Regions from separate parts of the Duganella violaceipulchra genome, predicted to be linked through region 2. Evidence: predicted binding sites of a transcription regulator. Region 2 holds the regulator's gene; each other region holds the start of a gene.

Region 1 (6,262 bases), on a different contig from region 2:
GTCGCCGCCGTTGGCCAGTACGATGTTGTTGCCGCCGGCCGCCGTGACCACGTCCTTGCCGGCGCCGGTGTAGATGACGTTGTTGCCGCCCACGGCCACCACGACGTCGTTGCCGGCGCCGCTGTTGATGGCCGACGCCAGCTTGGCGCTGGCGTTGTTGATAGCGGTGGCGGCCGCCTTGCTCGGCACGGCGTCCGCCAGCACCTTAGCCAGACCGCCGGTGGCGGCCTTGACCATGCCGCCCAGTTCGGTCAGCACGACGTTGGCGCCGCCCAGCGCGACCACGGTGTCGCCGCCGACGGTGGTGGCCACCAGGTTGGCGCCGCCCACGCCGACCAGCGTGTTGCCGCTGCCGTTGGCCAGCAGCACGTTGTTGACGCCCACCGCCACTTCGGTGTTGCCGCCCTGGTTGCTGACCAGCGCGTTGCTGTCGCCCAGCGCGGCCACCTTGTTGCCGGCGCCGCCGGTGTAGGCGATGTTGAGCAGGCCGCCCATGACGATGTTGCTGCCGCCGCCGTCGTCGATCACCACGTTGGCGCCGCCGCCGGCGACGATGTTGTCCTTGCCGTCGCTGGCGCTGACGCCGTTGGCGCCGCCCAGCGCGAGCACCGCGTCGTTGCCGCTGCCGGCGTTGATGACGTTGGCGCCGCCGACCGCCTGGATCTTGTCGTTGCCGGCGCCGGCGGTGATGTGGTTGTTGCCGCCGTCGGCCGTCACCGTGTTGGTGCCCTCGCCGGCGTCGATCACGTTGCTGGCCGCCTTGACGGTGATGCGGTCGTCGCCGCCGCCGGTGTTGATGACGTTGCTGGCGCCGTCGGCCGTGACGGTGTCGGCGTCCTTGCCGGTGTTGATGACGTTGGAGGCGCCGCCGGCGTTGATGACGTTCCAGCCGTCGCCCGCGTTGACCTTGTTGGCGCCGCCGTTGACGGTGATGTTGTCGTTGCCGCCGTCGGTGTTGACGGTGTTGGCGCCGCCGTTGGCGCTGACGGTGTTGTCGCCGCCGTCGAGGTCGATGCTGTTCCAGCCGCCGTTGGCCGTCACGCGGTCGCTGCCGTTGCCGGCGCTGATCTCGTTGTAGGCGCTGTTGATCGACAGCGAGTTGTTGCCGTCGCCCAGGTCGACGTCGGCCGCCGCGCCGGCCGTCACGGTCACCGTGTCGTTGCCGGCGCCGCCGGTGATCTTGTTGTAGATGCCGACTTCGACGCGGATGTTGTCATCGCCGTTGCCGCCGTCGATGCGGTTGTAGCCGCCCACGCGCACCACGATGGTGTCGTTGCCGTCGTCGCCGTACAGGTTGTTGTAGGCGCCGGCCGTGACGGTGATGGTGTCGTTGCCGCCGTCGCCGTGGATGATGTTGGCGCCCAGCGAGCTGGCCGTGTAATTGTTGTCGCCATTGCCCAGGCTTTTCTTCGTGTAGCCCAGTTCGCTGATCTTCTTGGCGGCCGCGGTGATGTCGTTGCCTACCGCATCGAAGGCGTCGCCGATGCCGTTCAGGTCGCTACCCAGGTCCTTGACGGTGTCGCCGACCTTGTCGACCGCCTTGACGATCGGTTTCACTACATTTTTCTTCAACCAGCTGCCGATACTCATCTTTACCCCTTTTTATGGTTTGGTACACTTGCATTAAATCAAGGGAAAATGACAGCTTGGCAAACAGAACGATTACAAAGCTGTAATCAAGGGCCGGGATTGACGGCGGCCAAGCCAACCCGGACAATGCCGCCATGAAAGCGCTTTTAGTAGAAGATGAACAACGAATTGCCAGTTTTGTGTGCACTGGCCTGCGTGAGCACGGCTTCCTGGTCGACCATTGCGAAGATGGCAACCTTGGCTATGACTACGCGCTGGCCCGCGACTACGACGTGGTGTTGCTGGACGTGATGGTGCCGGGCCGCGACGGCCTGTCCATCCTCAAGGCCATGCGGCGGGAGGGGCGCAACATGCCCGTCATCCTGCTGACCGCCCGCAACGAACTGGATGACCGCCTGACCGGCCTCAACCTGGGCGCCGACGATTACCTGGCCAAGCCCTTCTACGTGGAGGAGCTGGTGGCGCGCATCCACGCCCTGCTGCGGCGCGTGAGCGGCGAACGGCAGAACGTGCTCACCCTGGGACCGCTGCGGCTGGACCGCCTGAGCCGGGTGGCCGAGGTGAACGGCCGCGCCGTCGAGCTGACCGCGCGCGAAATCAACCTGCTGGAATACCTGATGCGCTCGCCGGGCCGGGTCTATACCCGCACCCAGATCCTGGAGCACGTGTGGGGCTACGATTTCGAGCCGCAGACCAATATGGTGGACGTCTGCATCCAGCGCCTACGCAAGAAGCTGGAGCTGCCCGACAGCGTGGCCATCGAGGCCGTGCGCGGCGTCGGCTACCGGCTGCGCAAGCCGGACGCCCCGGCGTGAGGGCGCGCTGGCCGCGGCTGCGCTCGTTCCGGCTGCGCATCGCCCTCGGCTCCACCCTCACCGCGCTGGCCGCCATCCTGCTGCTGTATGCGATGGCCAGCTACACCATCATCCAGCGGCGCGCCGCCATCATCGACCACATGCTGTCGGCCCACCTGGCCGGACCCGGCTTCCAGGCCACGCCGCAGGCGCTGTGGCCGGCCACCGACGCCCAGCTCAACGCCAGCTTCGGCGGCTTCGCCCCGCCCGACAGCGCGCCGCTGGCGCACGCCCTGCTGCTGGTGGAAGACGCCGTCCACGGCCCGCTGTACCGCAGCCCGGCCTGGCAACGCGTGCTCGGCGACGCCCCCCTGCCGCGCGGCCCCGGCCTGCACACCGTCGAAGGCGGCGGCCAGAGCTGGCGCATCGGCAGCGCCGTGCACGGCTCGGTCACGATCTGGGTGGCGGTCAACCGCAGCCTGTCGGACGCCCAGGTGCGCGCCAGCCTGGTGCGTTTCGCGGCCGCCATCGGCGTGCTGGCCGTGGCCATGGGCGCGCTGGCCTGGTATCTGGCCGGGCGCGCGATGCGGCCGGTGGAGCACCTGACCGGCGTCATGGTGCGGCTCACCGCGAGCGAGCTGGACCAGCGGGTCTCGGCCGCCGAGGAAGACCTGGAATTCGCCCAGATGGTCAGCGTGTTCAACGCCATGCTCGACCGCCTGCAGCGCAGCTTCCTGCAGGCGGCGCGCTTTTCCGGCGACGCCGCCCATGAGCTGAGGACGCCGCTGACCATCCTGCAGGGCGAGCTGGAGCGCAGCTTCGCCCAGGCCGGGGCCGCGGCCGATCCTGTGCTGGAACAGGGCCTGGCCAATATGCTCGATGAAGTGCGGCGGCTCGACAGCATCGTGCGCAAGCTGCTGCTGCTGGCGCGGGCCGACGCCGGCCAGCTGGCCATTCCCATGTGTCCGGTCGACCTGCGGCCGACGCTAGAGGAACTGGCCGAGGACATCGGCCTGCTCGACGACGCGCGCCAGCTGCGCCTGACCCTGCCCGAACACATCGCCGTGCGCGGCGACGCCGAGCTGCTGTGCCAGGTGTTGCAAAACCTGGTCAGCAACGCCATCAAATACGGCTTGCCGGGTGGCTGGATCGCGCTGTCGGCCCGGCGCAAGGGCGAGCAATGGCGCATCGACGTCGGCAACGCATCGCAGGGCATCGCGCCCGAGCACCGGCACCGGCTGTTCGACCGCTTCTACCGCGCCGACCAGGCCCACCAGCGCCGGGTGCCGGGCGTCGGGTTAGGCTTGTCGCTGGCGCGCGACATCGCCATGGCCCACGGCGGCAGCCTGGCGCTGGCCGAGGCCGAGCCGGGTCAGGTGCGTTTCCGGCTGACCTTGCCCGCCGCCTGAGCGCCCGCAACGAACATCGTCAAGCCGGCAGCGGCGCCTCGGGGCAGCGGCTCGGCGCGACGAAGTAGCGCAGGATCTCGCCCAGGAATTGGTCGACGTCCATCGCGGCTAGCGCTCCACAGTTCGGTTATACGAGGGACGGCCGGAGATCAGCCGGCTATTTCCTGCATACCAATGGTAGGAGCGCCCGGAAACGTTATCAACTTTAATATTAAATAAGAAAACATTTGATTTAAGGCATATATCTGCGTCATTTTTTTCTTTATTTATGCACACGGAAGCCTTGCGTCTTGAAATACGGCAGGGTCGTCCCTATAATTGGCACTCGTTCCAAGGGAGTGCTAACAGCGCTCTCGGCCAAACTTTCCGCCTCAGCAACCCTGTTGGTGTGGCAACAAACTGTTCCATTGTTAATTTAAGGAGTTTTGTATGAACCTTCGCCCTTTGAACGATCGCGTAATCGTCAAACGCCTCGACCAGGAAACCAAAACTGCGTCCGGCCTGATCATCCCTGATGCGGCTGCTGAAAAACCGGATCAAGGCGAAGTACTCGCCGTCGGCAATGGCAAGATTCTGGAAGATGGCAAAGTCCGTCCGCTGGATGTCAAGGTAGGCGACCGCGTCCTGTTCGGCAAATACGCCGGCCAAACCGTCAAAGTCGACGGTCAGGAACTGATGGTCATGCGCGAAGAAGACATCATGGCGATCGTCGTCAAGTAATTGACACGCACGTTCGCACTCGTACTCACCTAATTCTGGAGAAACAACATGGCAGCTAAAGAAGTAATTTTCGGCGACGCAGCGCGCGCCAAAATGGTTGAAGGCGTCAACATCCTGGCCAACGCAGTCAAAGTCACCCTGGGCCCTAAAGGCCGCAACGTGGTGCTGGAACGTTCGTTCGGCGCCCCTACCGTCACCAAGGACGGCGTATCGGTCGCTAAAGAAGTCGAACTGAAAGACAAGCTGCAGAACATGGGCGCGCAGATGGTCAAGGAAGTTGCTTCCCGCACCAGCGACAACGCCGGCGACGGCACCACCACCGCGACCGTGCTGGCACAAGCCATCGTGCGCGAAGGCATGAAGTTCGTCGCCGCCGGCATGAACCCGATGGACCTGAAGCGCGGCATCGACAAGGCAGTTGCTGCCACCGTCGAGCAGATCGCCATCCTGGCCCGTCCTTGCACCACCACCAAGGAAATCGCCCAGGTCGGCGCGATCTCGGCCAACTCGGACTACTCGATCGGCGAGCGTATCGCTGAAGCGATGGAAAAAGTCGGCAAGGAAGGCGTCATCACCGTGGAAGACGGCAAGTCGCTGAACGACGAGCTGGACATCGTTGAAGGTATGCAGTTCGACCGCGGCTACCTGTCGCCATACTTCATCAACAACCAGGAAAAGCAAGTCGCCATCCTGGACAATCCATTCGTGCTGCTGTGCGACAAGAAGATCTCGAACATCCGCGATCTGCTGCCGGTACTGGAACAAGTCGCTAAAGCCGGCCGTCCACTGCTGATCATCGCCGAAGACATCGAAGGCGAAGCACTGGCGACCCTGGTGGTGAACAACATCCGCGGCATCCTGAAAACCTGCGCAGTCAAAGCCCCAGGCTTCGGCGACCGTCGCAAGGCCATGCTGGAAGACATCGCGATCCTGACCGGCGGTCAAGTGGTTGCTGAAGAAGTCGGCATGACCCTGGAAAAAATCACGCTGGAAGAGCTGGGCCAGGCCAAGCGCATCGAAATCGGCAAGGAAAACACCATCGTCATCGACGGTGCTGGCCAGGCTGAGTCGATCGAAGGCCGCGTCAAGCAAATCCGCGTGCAAATCGAAGAAGCGACCTCGGACTACGACCGTGAAAAACTGCAAGAGCGCGTGGCCAAGCTGGCCGGTGGCGTTGCAGTGATCAAGGTCGGCGCAGCCACCGAAGTTGAAATGAAAGAAAAGAAAGCCCGCGTTGAAGATGCACTGCACGCTACCCGCGCTGCCGTGGAAGAAGGCATCGTGCCTGGCGGCGGCGTAGCCCTGCTGCGCGCTCGTGCTTCGATCACCGTCAAAGGCGACAACCCGGACCAGGACGCAGGTATCAAGATCGTTCTGCGCGCCATGGAAGAGCCACTGCGCATGATCGTGCAAAACGCCGGCGAAGAAGCTTCGGTGGTGGTTGCTGCGGTTCTGGCTGGCAAAGGTAACTACGGTTACAACGCCGCCAACGGCACCTATGGCGACATGGTCGAAATGGGCGTTCTGGACCCAGCTAAAGTCACCCGTTCGGCACTGCAAAACGCAGCGTCGATCGCTGGCCTGATGCTGACCACCGACTGCATGATCGCTGAAATCAGCGAAGACAAAGCTGGTGGCGGCATGGGCGGCATGGGTGGTATGGGCGGTATGGGCGGCATGGACGGCATGATGTAATTGCCGGCATAAGCCTCGCTGTACAGAAAAGCCAGCTTCTTCGGAAGCTGGCTT
Region 2 (6,262 bases):
CTTGTGGCGGTGGTGGGCTTCGATCACTTCGATGTCGTAGCCGGTCGACAGCGCCTTGGCCGCCTGCTGCAGCAGCTTGAGCGTAACGTTGACGCCGACGCTGAAGTTGGGCGAGAACACGATGGCGGTCTTCTTGGCCGCCTCGGCGATGGCGGCCTTGCCGGCGTCGTCGAAGCCGGTGGTGCCGATGATCATCTTGATGCCGTGCTCGGCGCAATAGGCCAGGTGCTCCAGCGTGCCTTCGGGGCGGGTGAAGTCGATCAGGAACTGCGCGCCGGCCAGGCCCTTGGCCAGCTCGGACTCCACCGGCACGCCGGCCGGTTTGCCGAGGAAGGCGGCGGCGTCGCTGCCGACGTTGGCCGAGCCGGCGCGGTCCAGCGCGCCGGACAGGGTGGCGTCGGGCGCGTCGAGCACCGCTTCGATCAGGATGCGGCCCATGCGGCCGCCGGCGCCGGCGATGGCGATGTTCAGGTCTGTCATGCTTCGGTCCTCGTGCTTATTTCTTGTCGTTGTTCACCGTGACGCCAACCGGCGAGGCGGCGGCGTTGTCGCTGCCGGCCGGGATGGACGAGGTATTGCCCACCGGACGCGCATCCGGCACGCTCAGGTCCTTCTTGACCTTGGGCGCCGGGCCGGCGATGCGGGCGATGTATTCTTTTTCGGTCGGCAGGTTGCCGCCTTCCCAGCGCGCCACCTTGCCGTCCTTGTCGAAGAACACGATCACGCGGCTGGTGGTGATTTCGCCGTTGCCCTTGGCCATGCGGAAGGCGTAGTCCCAGCGGTCGGCGTGGAACGGGTCGGCCAACAGCGCGGTGCCGAAGATGAAGCGGACCTGGTCGCGCGTCATGCCGGCCTTCAGCTGCGACAGCATCTCTTCGGACACGAAGTTACCCTGCTGGATGTCCGGGCGATACGGCGAGAAGAACCACATGAACTTCTGCAGCTTGGTGATGGTGGTCGTTTGCGCGCCCTTGTTGGCGTCCAGCGTGGTGCCGGTTTCCTTGACGTCGGTCGATTTCTCGCCCAGCGTGGTGTTGGACGCACAGCCGCCCACGGCCAGCGCGACGCAAACAGCGCCGGCGAGCAGCGGCGCGCGGCGGGTGAAACGGTGCAACAAAGACTGCGATAAAGCCTGGGTGACGCGCATGGTTGTCCTCAATCTGATCGAGCGGAAGTGCCGAAAAACGCTATATCATAAAGCACAAGGTGCGAGATGGGGCTGCGCGGGCACTCGGAGAGATCGCATTATCCAGCAAATCCGGAACTATGTCCTTGTTTTATAAAGATTAATTGTAAAACATTGCAAATGTAAATTTCACGCGGGAGGGCGCGTCTCGCGTCGAAGGTGCGGCGCCTGTCGGAGTGCGTTAAACTGTCGGCTCACAATCGCCAACCACTCAAAGAGTCGACATCATGAGCAACAATCCTACCGACCTGAAGGCCAGCGGCCTGAAAGCCACGCTGCCCCGCCTCAAGATCCTGGACATCTTCCAGAACAGCGAAGTGCGCCACCTGACCGCCGAGGATGTCTACAAGATTCTGCTGTCCGACAATATGGATGTGGGTCTGGCGACCGTGTACCGCGTGCTGACCCAGTTCGAGCAGGCCGGCCTGCTCAACCGCAACCATTTCGAGACGGGCAAGGCGATTTTCGAATTGAACGAAGGTTCGCACCACGACCACCTGGTGTGTCTCGATTGCGGCCGGGTGGAGGAATTCTTCGACGAGGAAATCGAATCGCGCCAGCAGATCATCGCCAAGGAGCGCGGCTTCAAGATCGCCGAGCATGCGCTGGCGATCTACGGCAACTGCACCAAGACCGCCTGCCCGCACCGCCAGTAAGCCTATCCAAAACCTCGGGGGTCAAGTCTGACATTCGGACACGAGCCCTGCCGTAAGCTGCTTTACGGCAGAGCTCGTGTCCGAATGTCAGACTTGACCCCCTGACCCCCGCTTAGTTGTGGCTCAGCGCGTTCGATAGCAGCTTGGCCGTGATGTCGACGATCGGTATCACCCGCTCATACGCCATGCGGGTCGGGCCGATCACTCCCAAGGTGCCGACGATCTTGCCGTTGGCCATGTAGGGCGCGGTGACCACGCTCATCTCGTCCATCGGCACCAGGCTCGATTCGCCGCCGATGTAGATCTGCACGCCGCTGGCCTTGCTCGAGACGTCGAGCAACTGCATCAAGCCGGTCTTCTGCTCGAACATGTCGAACATCTGCCGCAGCGACGTCATGTTCGACGACAGGTCGCTCACCGACAGCAGGTTGCGCTCGCCGGAGATGACCATGTCGTCCGAGCTGTCGGCCATCGCCTCGCTGCCCGCCTCCACCGCCGCCTGCATCAGCCGCCCCATGTCGTCGCGCAGCTGGCGCACTTCGTTTTGCAGCCGCATGTGCACTTCGTCGAAGGCCAGGCCGCCGTAGTTCTGGTTGATGTAGTTGGCCGAGTGCACCAGCTGCGCCGGGCTGTAGTCGACGTCGGTCAGCAGCAGCCGGTTCTGCACGTCGCCGGTCGGGCCGACGATCACCAGCAGGATGCGCTTCTCCCCCAGCCGCAAAAACTCGATCTGTTGGAACACCGATTCGCGCCGCGGACTGAGCACCACGCCGGCGAACTGCGACAGCGACGACAGCATCTGCGCCGCGTTGGCGATCATCTTCTGCGGCTGAGGCGCCTGCAGCCGCATGCGCCCTTCGACCGATTGCTCGTCGAGGTGCTGCACCGTCAGCAAGGTGTCGACAAAGATGCGGTAGCCGCGCGGCGTCGGCACCCGCCCGGCCGAGGTGTGGGGACTGGCGACGTAGCCCAGCTCCTCCAGGTCGGCCATGATGTTGCGGATGGTCGCCGGCGACAGGTCCAGCCCGGAGATCTTGGACAGGGCGCGCGAGCCCACCGGCTGCCCGTCCGCGATGTAGCGTTCGACGAGGGCCTTGAGCAGGGTTTGTGCGCGTGGTTCGAGTTGCATGTTCATTCACTGATGGTATTTCCGCTTATTATGCACGCTCTGCGCCGGACAGGGGCCGCGGCGTGGCGTCAATGCCGCATTTGCCCGCGCACCCAGGCCAGAAGTGCATCGAAACTGGCACAGATGGCGTCCGGCGCCACGCCGGCCTCCAGGTGCGCCGTGCTGCCGGCGCGGTTCATCCACACCGCCCGCAGGCCGGCGCCCTGCGCGCCCTGCACGTCCAGCCGCAGGTCGTCGCCGACGTAGACCGCGTCCTGCGGCGCCACGCCCATCGCCGCGCAGGCGGCCAGGAAGATGGACGGGTCGGGCTTGGCGCGGCCGAAGCGCGACGAGGCCAGCACGGTGTCGAAATGGTGCTGCAGGCCGATGACTTCAAGGTCGGCGTTGCCGTTGGTGATCACGCCCAGCCGCAGCAGCGCCTGCAACTCGGCCAGCGCCGGCACCACGTCGGCATACGGCGTGACGGCGTTGCGCCGCTCGTGGAAATGGCGCATGGCGCCGTCGATGTGGGCGGCGTCGGCGCCGGCGTCGGCGAAGGCCTGCTCTAGCGCCACGCGGCGCAGCTGGTACAGGTCGACCACCAGCTCGGGACGCTGCTCCAGCAAGGCCATGCGGCGCGCGCGCAGCTCGGCGATGGAGTAGCGCTGCGTCACTTCGGGCGCGTGCTCGGCCAGCCAGGCGTGCCAACTGGTTTCCGCCGCCGCGATCACCGGGGCGATCGGCCACAGGGTGTCGTCAAGGTCGAACAGCAGGGCGTGCGGGCGGCGATAGTTCATGGCGGGCAGGGGAAAATGTGGAATCCGCGTATTGTCGCACCGATCGCCGCTTGGCGACGAGCCGGCAACGACCCGGCGACGGCATGGTAAATTACCGGATTCCCCTGCTGGAGCCGCCGTGCCTTTGACCATGTTTGTGACGATTTGCCGCCGCTGGGCGGCGCCCCTGCTGAGCGCCGTGCTGGCCGGCTGCGCCACCGTCGGCCAGGCGCCGGCGTTTTCCTCCTTCGTGGTGCTGGGCGAACAGGGCGCCGCCGTGGCGCGCGTGCTGATCGCCGCGCCAGCCTGCCCCGACATCGTCATCGACCAGCGTCCGCGGCCGATGGCCGTGCGCGCGCCGGCCGCCACCCTGGCGCTGCGCAGCACGCCGTCGGCCCCGGCCGACTCCAAGCCGGCCGCCTTCCCGCTGCTGACCTGCGAGGCGCCGCTGCCGGCCGCCGGCAGCTATCGCCAGGCGAGCGTGCTGGGCCGGGTATTGCCGCTGCCGACGCCGGCGCCGCGGCGCATCGTCGTGCTCGGCGACACCGGCTGCCGCCTGCAAAAAAACAGCCACAGCTACCAGGCCTGCAACGACGGCGCCGCCTACCCGTTCGCCGCCATCGCCGCCGCCGCCGCCGCGTGGCGCCCCGAGCTGGTGATCCACGTGGGCGACTACCACTACCGCGAAAACGCCTGCCCGGACGGCAACGCCGGCTGCGCCGGCAGCCCCTGGGGCTATGGCTGGGACGCCTGGAACGCCGATTTCTTCGCGCCCGGCGCGGCGCTGCTGCAGGCGGCGCCGTGGGTGATGGCGCGCGGCAACCACGAAAACTGCCTGCGCGGCGGCCAGGGCTACTGGCGCCTGCTCGATCCGCGCCCGCTGCTGCCCGGCCGCGACTGCAACCTCGCCGCCGACGACGCCGTCGGCAATTACAGCGATCCCTACGCCGTGCCGATCGGCCAGGACACCCAGCTGCTGGTGCTCGACAGCGCCAGCACCAGCTGGAAGGGCCTCAAGCCGGGCGAGCCGGGCTACGACAAGTACCGCGAGCTGTACCGCAAGCTGGAGGCGCTGGCGCGGCAGGCGCCGCGCAACCTCGGCATCGTCCACCATCCGCTGCTGGGCATGGGCGCCGACCGCAAGGCCGACGGCGCCACCGTGCTGCTGCCGGGCGACGCCGGCCTGCAGCAGGCGTTCGGCTCGCTCAACGCGCAGCTGCTGCCGGACGGCATACAGGCGATGCTGTCCGGCCATGTGCATCTGTGGGAGCAGGTCAGCTTCGCCAGCGGCCATCCGAGCCAGTTCATTTCCGGCTTTTCCGGCACCGCCGAGGACACCGTGCCGCTGCCGGAACGCTTGCCGGACGGCGTGACGCCGGCGCCGGGCGCGCAGGTCGAGCAGTTCAGTTCCTGGGTCGACGGCTTCGGCTTCATGAGCATGGAGCGGCTGGGCGCCGACCAGTGGCTGGTGCAAGTGCACGACCAGCAAGGCCGGGTGCGCAACACGTGCCGGCTCGACGGCAAGCGTTCGCGCTGCGCGCTGGCGCAGGTCCGCTAGGCCGCGCCGCGGCCGCAAGTGTCACAAGCTGTTACATCGCTTAGCGGCCCGGCCTGAGCAAATGCACTAAAATACGGGCCATTCCGTGTAAGATGCTGCACCCGAGGTTTGCCGGGCCCTATTCGTTTTGGAGAGAGAATTTTATGAAAAGTTTGTATCTGCGTTCGGGCCTGGCCCTGGTGTGCGCCGCCTTGCTGAACGCCTGCGGCGGCGGCAATGGCAACCTGGCCCTGTCCGGCGGCATCAGCGGCCTGACCAAGCCCGATCTGGTCCTGATCAACAACAAGACCGGCGAAAAACTGCCGATCGCCGCCGGTGCCACCGGCTTTGTGTTCACCAAGCTGGCCGCGGTCGATGAGGAATTCGATATCCAGGTCTTCGCCGGCCCGACCGGCGGCAGCTGCAAACCGATCGGCACCAGCAACGTCGGCAAGGCCAACGCCTATACCTCGGGCCAGATCGGCTTCGCCTGCCAGGCCAACCCGTGGACGCTGGGCGGCACCGTGAGCGGCCTCAGCAGCACGGGCCCCGCCAACACAGGCCTGATCCTGGCCAACGGCGCCGACACCGTCAGCGTGCCGCGGCCGGCCACCGCCGGCGCGCCGGTCTCGTTCACCTTCGGCAACACGGTTGGCGACGGTTCGCCCTATGGCGTGACCGTGCTGGCGCAGCCGAACAATCCGGCCCAGACCTGCACGCTGGCCAGCAACGTCGGCACCATGCCGGCCGGCGGCTTCCTCGGCGTGACCGTCACCTGCAACTAATTCTCGCGCCGGCCCGCATCGCGCTGGCCGGCCGATCCGCCTCTTTTTGGAGTAATTGATGAAATTTTCGACTTTGAGCGCCGTAGCGGCGCTGATGCTGGCCGCCGCGCTGTCCGCCTGCGGCGGCAAGGCCCAATTCGCCGTGCAGGGCGCGATCAGCGGCCTGGGCAACCCTGGCCTGGTGCTGGCCAACGGCGCCGACCAGTTGCCGGTG
Region 3 (6,262 bases), on a different contig from region 2:
GGCCTGCCGCTACGCTGGGAATTTTTGTAATCCCGTTTGACAAGGATGGGCGAATTGGAGGCGCCAGCAAACAGCTGCGGATGCTGCGGGGCAGGCATAATTTGCTTGATCACATGGTGGCCGTCGATGCCGAATCCGATTCTGGAAAACTCTATTATCTCGCGGACTGGTCGCAAGGCATTCCAGGCAATGACATGTTTTCGCCTGCGGTGTGTTCGGTTTGGGACGAGAGCCGATATGGCGCCTTATGGAACGACAGCGACCATGCGGGCGGCTTCGGCTGCCGTGAATGGACCGCGCAACTATATCAGGACGACCGGCCCTATATCGACGTAACGTCTTACTCGCCGCACGGCAGTTTCATTGGCAACTTCGTTGGCTGGTCGCGCTTCATTGATCCGCGCAAGCCAGTGATCGGATTGCAGGGCAAGACGTGGCTATGTCTGCACGACTGTCCACCGGGCGAGCAGCCCGGGCTTATTCCAGATATGAGGAAATGGACGGCGAAGCATCATTATCCAATGCCGGAGCAGCCATCCCACCAGCCGCTCTATCCCAATTCAAAATATCTGGACGACATCGATGAGGCCGACCGCCGCTAGTGCGCCGCCTTCTGCACCAGCGCGCTGCCGGCGCCGTGGCGGTGGCCTTCGCTGACGGCGGTGATGGTGCCGTCCGGGTTGAACACCAGCGCGTTGGCGGCGCCGATTTCTTCCGGCGCGTTCCAGTGCTGGCCGGTCTTTTCCAGCGCCTTGGCCTGCGCGCTGCCGGCGAAGCCGGGCTCGACGTCGGTCGCCGTGCCGTTGCGCTCGGACAGGCGCGGCGCGTTGACCGCGTCCAGCATGCTCATGCCCAGGTCGACGTAGTTGAAGATGGTCTGCAGCACGGTGGTGATGATGGTGGCGCCGCCCGGACTGCCGATTGAGAACGCCGGCTTGCCGTTCTTGAAGGCCAGCGTTGGCGACATGCTGCTGCGCGGACGCTTGCCCGCTTCCGGCACGTTGGGCGCCGGGCCGGAGAAGTCGAAATCGGTCATCTCGTTGTTCAGCAGGAAGCCGTAGCCCGGCACCACGATGCCGCTGCCGCCCCAGGATTCGATGGTGTAGGTGTAGGAGACGATGTTGCCGTCCTTGTCCGACACGGTCAGGTGGGTGGTGTGCGCGCCTTCGGCCAGCAGCTTGTTGGCGTTGGGGCGCAACGGCACGCTGACGTCGTTCTGGAACGGATACGGATCGCCGGCCGGCGCTTGCACGCTGGCCTGGTTCGGGTTGATCAGCTCGCGGCGGCGGGCGGCGTAGTCCTTGTTCAGCAGGCCGGCCACCGGCGCTTCGACGAACTCCGGATCGGCCAGGTAGGCGTTGCGGTCGGCGAAGGCCAGGCGGCTCGCTTCCAGGTACAGGTGTTCGGCCTTCTCCTTGGGCATGGCCTTGAGGTCGTAGCCTTCGAGGATGTTCAGCGCTTCGGCGATGGCGATGCCGCCGCTGCTCGGCAGGGGCATGCCGTACAGGTCGTAGCCGCGGTAGGTGCTGTGCACCGGCTGGCGCAGGCGCGCTTCGTAGTTGGCCAGGTCGGCCATGGTCATCTGGCCGGCGCGCACCTGCACGCCGCTGGCGACCTTGGGCTGGTTCACCGCGTCGACCACGGCGCGGCCGATCTTGCCTTCATAGAAAACCTTGACGCCGCCGGCCGCCAGTTCGCGGTAGGCCCTGGCCAGGCCGGGGTTGCGCAGGAGGCTGCCGGGCTGGATGGCCTTGCCGTTCTTCAGGTAGAGCGCGGCGGTGTCGGGGAACATGCGGAACTTTGCCTCGCTGTCCTCGACCAGATGGGTGAAGTTGGCGTTGACGGCGAAGCCGTCGCTGGCCACGGCGATGGCCGGCGCCAGCACCTGCTTGAACGACATCGAGCCGTAGCGGTCCAGCGCTTCGTGCCAGCCGCGCACGGCGCCGGGCACGCCGACCGCCATGCCGCTGGCGACCACGGTGTCGAAGTCCATGATCTTGCCGTCCCGCTGGAACACGGTGGGCGTGAAGTTGGCCGGCGCCGTTTCGCGGTGGTCGACGGTGATCACGCGCTTGTCCCTGGCCAGGTAGATGACCATGAAGCCGCCGCCGCCGATGCCGCAGCTGAACGGATCGGTCACGCCCAGCGTTGCCGCCGCGGCGACGGCGGCGTCGATGGCGTTGCCGCCCTGGTTGAGAATGGCCAGCGCCGCCCTGGACGCCGGCTCGCTGATGGTGGCGACGGCGCCGCCGCTGCCGGTGGCGACCGGGGTCTTGGCCCAGGCCGCCGGTGGCAGGATCAACGTCAGGATGAGGGTGGTAACGAGAACGGTGCGGGCGGGGCGGCGGGGCTGGGTCATGGGTGCGCTGGGTCCGGGTTAGGATGAAGGTGCGTTGCTCACCCTCAAGCTTACCCGATAATCCGGCGCTGCTTCATTCTTGGCAGGGACCGCCTGCGGCTCGACGCCGGTCAGCGTGAAGGTCAGGCCGTTTTGCGTGACGCTGGCGCTGGCGTTGGGCATGCTGTCGGACAGCACGAAGTTGCTGGTGGTGCCGTCCGGGGCGGTCAGCGCGAAGCTGTAGCTGATGTAGCCGGCCCAGACGCAGACGGCGCCGGTGCGGCAGCGGCTGTCGTTGACGCGCTCCAGCTTGAGGCTGGGCGCGCCGGCGGTGGCGCCGCTGACGCCGGGCGCGGCGGCCGGCGCGATGGCCACGCTGGCGCCCTGGGTCAGCACGTAGGTCTGCGAGAACGCCTGCGGCGTGGCGGCGGCGCGGTTGATGGCCGACGCGCAGCCGCAGGCATGCAGCAGCGCCAGCATGGCCACCAGCAGCGGCAGGATGATCAACTGCCTGGATAATGTGGATTTCATAGATATCTCTTCCTTCGAAGTAGACGGCAAGCTTAGCAAAAAGATCATGCCCATGTCGCACGAACCGCAGCTTTACAGCGCTGGGTCAAACTATGTGCCGTAGAATAGGGGCCCTGAATCACATTGACTGAACAAAATGAAAAAGACCGGCATGGCGAAAAGCGACGCTAAAAAATTGATGGGCCAGATGTCCGCCCCCGGCGGCGCCAGCTTCGGCAAGGTGGCCGAGGTGGTCGACAAGCGGGAGCAGCGCAAGCGCGATCAGGCATTGGGGCTGGTGCCGTTCGCGGTCAAGCTGAACGGCGACCTGGTGCAGCAGCTGCACGACAGGGCGAAACAACGCGATATCGACCTGAACCAGCTGGTCGGTGAACTGCTGGCGCAAAGCCTGGCGGCGTAAAAAAGCCGCGCGGTGCGAACCGGGCGGCTTTTTTTACCCCGCACGGCCAGGCGGGGTCTGACCCCGTTCGGGGTCAGACCCCTAAGCGGCGCGGCAAGCGTATCGCTGAACGCGCGCGGGGTTGACTCTTAGACGTAGGCGGCCAGCGAGCCCTTCATCTTTTTCAGCGCCGCCACTTCGATCTGGCGGATGCGCTCGGCCGAGACGCCGAACTCTTCCGCCAAGGTGTGCAGGGTGGCGCCGGAGCCGTCGTCGTTGGCCAACCAGCGGCTCTCGACGATGCGGCGCGAACGGGCGTCCAGCTTGCCCAGCGCCTCTTCCAGGCCTTCCGATTGCAAACGGGTCACCTGTTCGGCTTCCAGCACGCGGGTCGGCTCGCTCGCTTCGGACGACAGATAGGCGATCGGGGCGAACTTGTCGTCCTCGTCGTCGTTGGGCGACTCCAGCGCGATGTCGCGGCCGCTCAGGCGGGTTTCCATCTCGATCACTTCTTCGCGCTTGACGTCCAGCAGCTTGGCCAGGCTGTCGATCTGGGTCGGCGTCATCGCGTCCAGGCCGGTCTTGTGGCTGCGCAGGTTGAAGAACAGCTTGCGCTGCGCCTTGGTGGTCGCCACCTTGACCAGGCGCCAGTTTTTCAGGATGTACTCGTGCATCTCGGCCTTGATCCAGTGCATCGCGTACGATACCAGGCGCACGCCCTGGTCCGGGTCGAAGCGCTTGACCGCCTTCATCAGGCCGATATTGCCTTCCTGGATCAGGTCGGCGTGCGGCAGGCCGTAGCCCAGGTAGCCGCGGGCGATCGACACCACCAGGCGCAGGTGCGACAACACCAGTTCCTGGGCGGCGCCGAGGTCGTTCTGTTCCTTGAGGCGCCTGGCCAGCGAGATTTCATCGTCGTGCGTCAGCATCGGCAGGCGATTGACGGCCGAAATATAGGCGTCCAGGTTGCCCAGGTTGCCAGTGAACCCGAGTCCCAGGGCGCGATTGGTCGCAGGTACCAAGGCGGTCGGTGCGGACATCATAGTCATATTCATTCCTTCGCTCGATGATATTGCTTGTTCTTAATGTTGCTTGATGCTGTAGAGAATTGTTTTGCTCTTCAGTTCAGCTATATTAGCACTCTCCTTCGTCGAGTGCCAATCACCGGATATTAATTGCTTCGATAGCAAGACGCTATGAGGTTTTTCCACATCATGGTGGTGTCTGGGCCAGCATGCGCGCCGCAGCTTAGGCTGGACTTAATGCTAAGCGGGTAGGGAGGGGCGCTTCCGTGCGGGGACGCACGGAAGGACGCGGGATCAGTTCAGGCGGGACAGGTGGCGCTGCACCGACAGCAGCGCGCCGGCCAGGCCGAGGCCGGCCGACAGCGCCAGCAGGCCGGCCATGGCCAGCGGCGGCAGCGGCGCCAGCTGGAATTCGGAGGCGTACAATCTTGCGAATTCGGCAATCGCGATGTTCAGCGGGCGCAGCGCCAGCGACACCGCGCCCAGCGCCACGCCGCCGGCGCACAGGCCCAGCAGCGCGCCGGTGTAGTAGAAGGGGCGGTGGATGAAGCTGTCGGTCGCGCCGATCAGCTTGGAGACCAGGATTTCCTCGCGCTGGGTCATCACCTGCAGGCGGATGGTGTTGAAGATGACCGCGATCACCACCGTGCCCAGGGTGGCCGCCAGCAGCAGCAGCGCCAGCCGCAGCACGTTGAGCAGCGCCGCCAGCCGCTTGACCCAGGCAGAATCGACCTGCACCGTGTCGACGCCGGGCAGGGCGCGGATCTGCTCGGCCAGCTGGTCGACATCGCCGCCGGCCAGGGCGTTGCGGAAGGCGTCCAGCTTGAGCACATAGCTGTCCGGCAGCGGATTGTCGCCCAGGGTGGTCAGCACGTCGGCCAGGCCGCTCTTGTCCTTGAGCTGGTCGAGCGCCTTTTCGCGCGGGGTGAAGATGATCTTGGCCTGCTTGTCCTTGACGGTCTGGCGCAGCGACACGGCCAGCGCCTCGGCCTGCTCGCGCGGGGTGTCCTGCTTGAGGAAGACGCTGATCTCGGGATCGACCGACAGCTGCTCGGACATCGGGCGCACGTTGTCGAGCAGGGTGACGCCGGTGAACGGCAGCGCCAGCGCGATCGCCACCACCAATATGTTGAACAGAAAGCCGCCGGGCGAGCGGCGCAGGTGGACCAGCGCCGCGGCCAGCGCGTAGCGGTGTTGTCGGAACCACAGCGTCATGCCGTCACCTCCAGTTGACCTTGCTTGAGATGGATGACGCGCGCGGCCGCATCCAGCATCTGTTCATCGTGGCTGGAAATGAGGCAGGTCACGCCCACCGAATGGAAAGCCTTGAGCGCGTCGAGCACCTGGTTGGCGCTGGCGCGGTCCAGGTTGGCGGTCGGCTCGTCGGCCAGGATGACTTGCGGGCGGTTGACGATGGCGCGCGCGATCGACACCCGCTGCTGCTCGCCGCCGGACAGGGCCAGCGGCTGGGCGTCGGCGCGCTCGAGCAGGCCGACCTTGTCGAGGGCGGCGCGCGCGCGCTGCTCGGCCTGGGCGCGCGAGGCGCCCGTCACCAGCAGCGGCAGCATGACGTTGGCCAGGATGGAGCGGTCGGTCAGCAGGCGCTGCTGCTGGAAGATCAGGCCCAGGTTGCGGCGCAGGAAGGGCACGGCGGCCGGCTTGATGCGGGCGATGTCCTGGCCGTTGACGATCACCTGGCCGGCGCTGGGGCGCTCGATGGCGGCGATCATCTTCAGCAGGGTGGACTTGCCGGCGCCCGAGGGGCCGGCCAGGAACACCAGCTCGCCCTTGGCCACCGTGAACGAGACGTCGCGCAGCGCCGTCGCGTCGGGGGAGTATTGTTTCGAGACCTTGCGAAATTCGATCATGGCGGCTTATCGGTGGGGTTAGCCCAGCAGGGCTTCGACAAATTCGGCGGCGACGAAGGGCTGCAAGTCTTCGATCTTTTCGCCGATGCCGATGAAGTACACCGGCACCGGGCGCACGCGG

What was found. Region 2 encodes HrcA, which represses chaperone genes, less so after heat shock. Its sites were predicted from a motif close to TTAGCACTCNNNNNNNNNGAGTGCTAA; they were not measured.
Positions count from the first base shown of each region.
Region 1: a site for HrcA is predicted at 4,112-4,138, ahead of groES (co-chaperone GroES). Genes of this name have one in related genera too.
Region 3: a site for HrcA is predicted at 4,383-4,409, ahead of rpoH (RNA polymerase sigma factor RpoH). Genes of this name have one in related genera too.

Region 1 is NZ_JAHTGR010000021.1:71,934-78,195, reverse strand. It holds gene KVP70_RS28475 (serralysin-like metalloprotease) at 1-1,557, opposite strand, end outside; gene KVP70_RS28470 (response regulator transcription factor) at 1,725-2,405, shown strand; gene KVP70_RS28465 (sensor histidine kinase) at 2,402-3,793, shown strand; gene groES (co-chaperone GroES) at 4,223-4,513, shown strand; gene groL (chaperonin GroEL) at 4,562-6,208, shown strand.
Region 2 is NZ_JAHTGR010000014.1:759-7,020, reverse strand. It holds gene dapB (4-hydroxy-tetrahydrodipicolinate reductase) at 1-480, opposite strand, end outside; gene KVP70_RS23385 (outer membrane protein assembly factor BamE) at 497-1,147, opposite strand; gene fur (ferric iron uptake transcriptional regulator) at 1,414-1,842, shown strand; gene hrcA (heat-inducible transcriptional repressor HrcA) at 1,955-2,971, opposite strand; gene KVP70_RS23370 (HAD family hydrolase) at 3,040-3,747, opposite strand; gene KVP70_RS23365 (metallophosphoesterase) at 3,866-5,284, shown strand; gene KVP70_RS23360 (hypothetical protein) at 5,428-6,048, shown strand; gene KVP70_RS23355 (hypothetical protein) at 6,107-6,262, shown strand, end outside.
Region 3 is NZ_JAHTGR010000007.1:233,438-239,699, reverse strand. It holds gene KVP70_RS15340 (hypothetical protein) at 1-602, shown strand, start outside; gene ggt (gamma-glutamyltransferase) at 599-2,359, opposite strand; gene KVP70_RS15330 (hypothetical protein) at 2,378-2,869, opposite strand; gene KVP70_RS15325 (hypothetical protein) at 3,006-3,269, shown strand; gene rpoH (RNA polymerase sigma factor RpoH) at 3,398-4,297, opposite strand; gene ftsX (permease-like cell division protein FtsX) at 4,568-5,488, opposite strand; gene KVP70_RS15310 (cell division ATP-binding protein FtsE) at 5,485-6,141, opposite strand; gene ftsY (signal recognition particle-docking protein FtsY) at 6,160-6,262, opposite strand, start outside.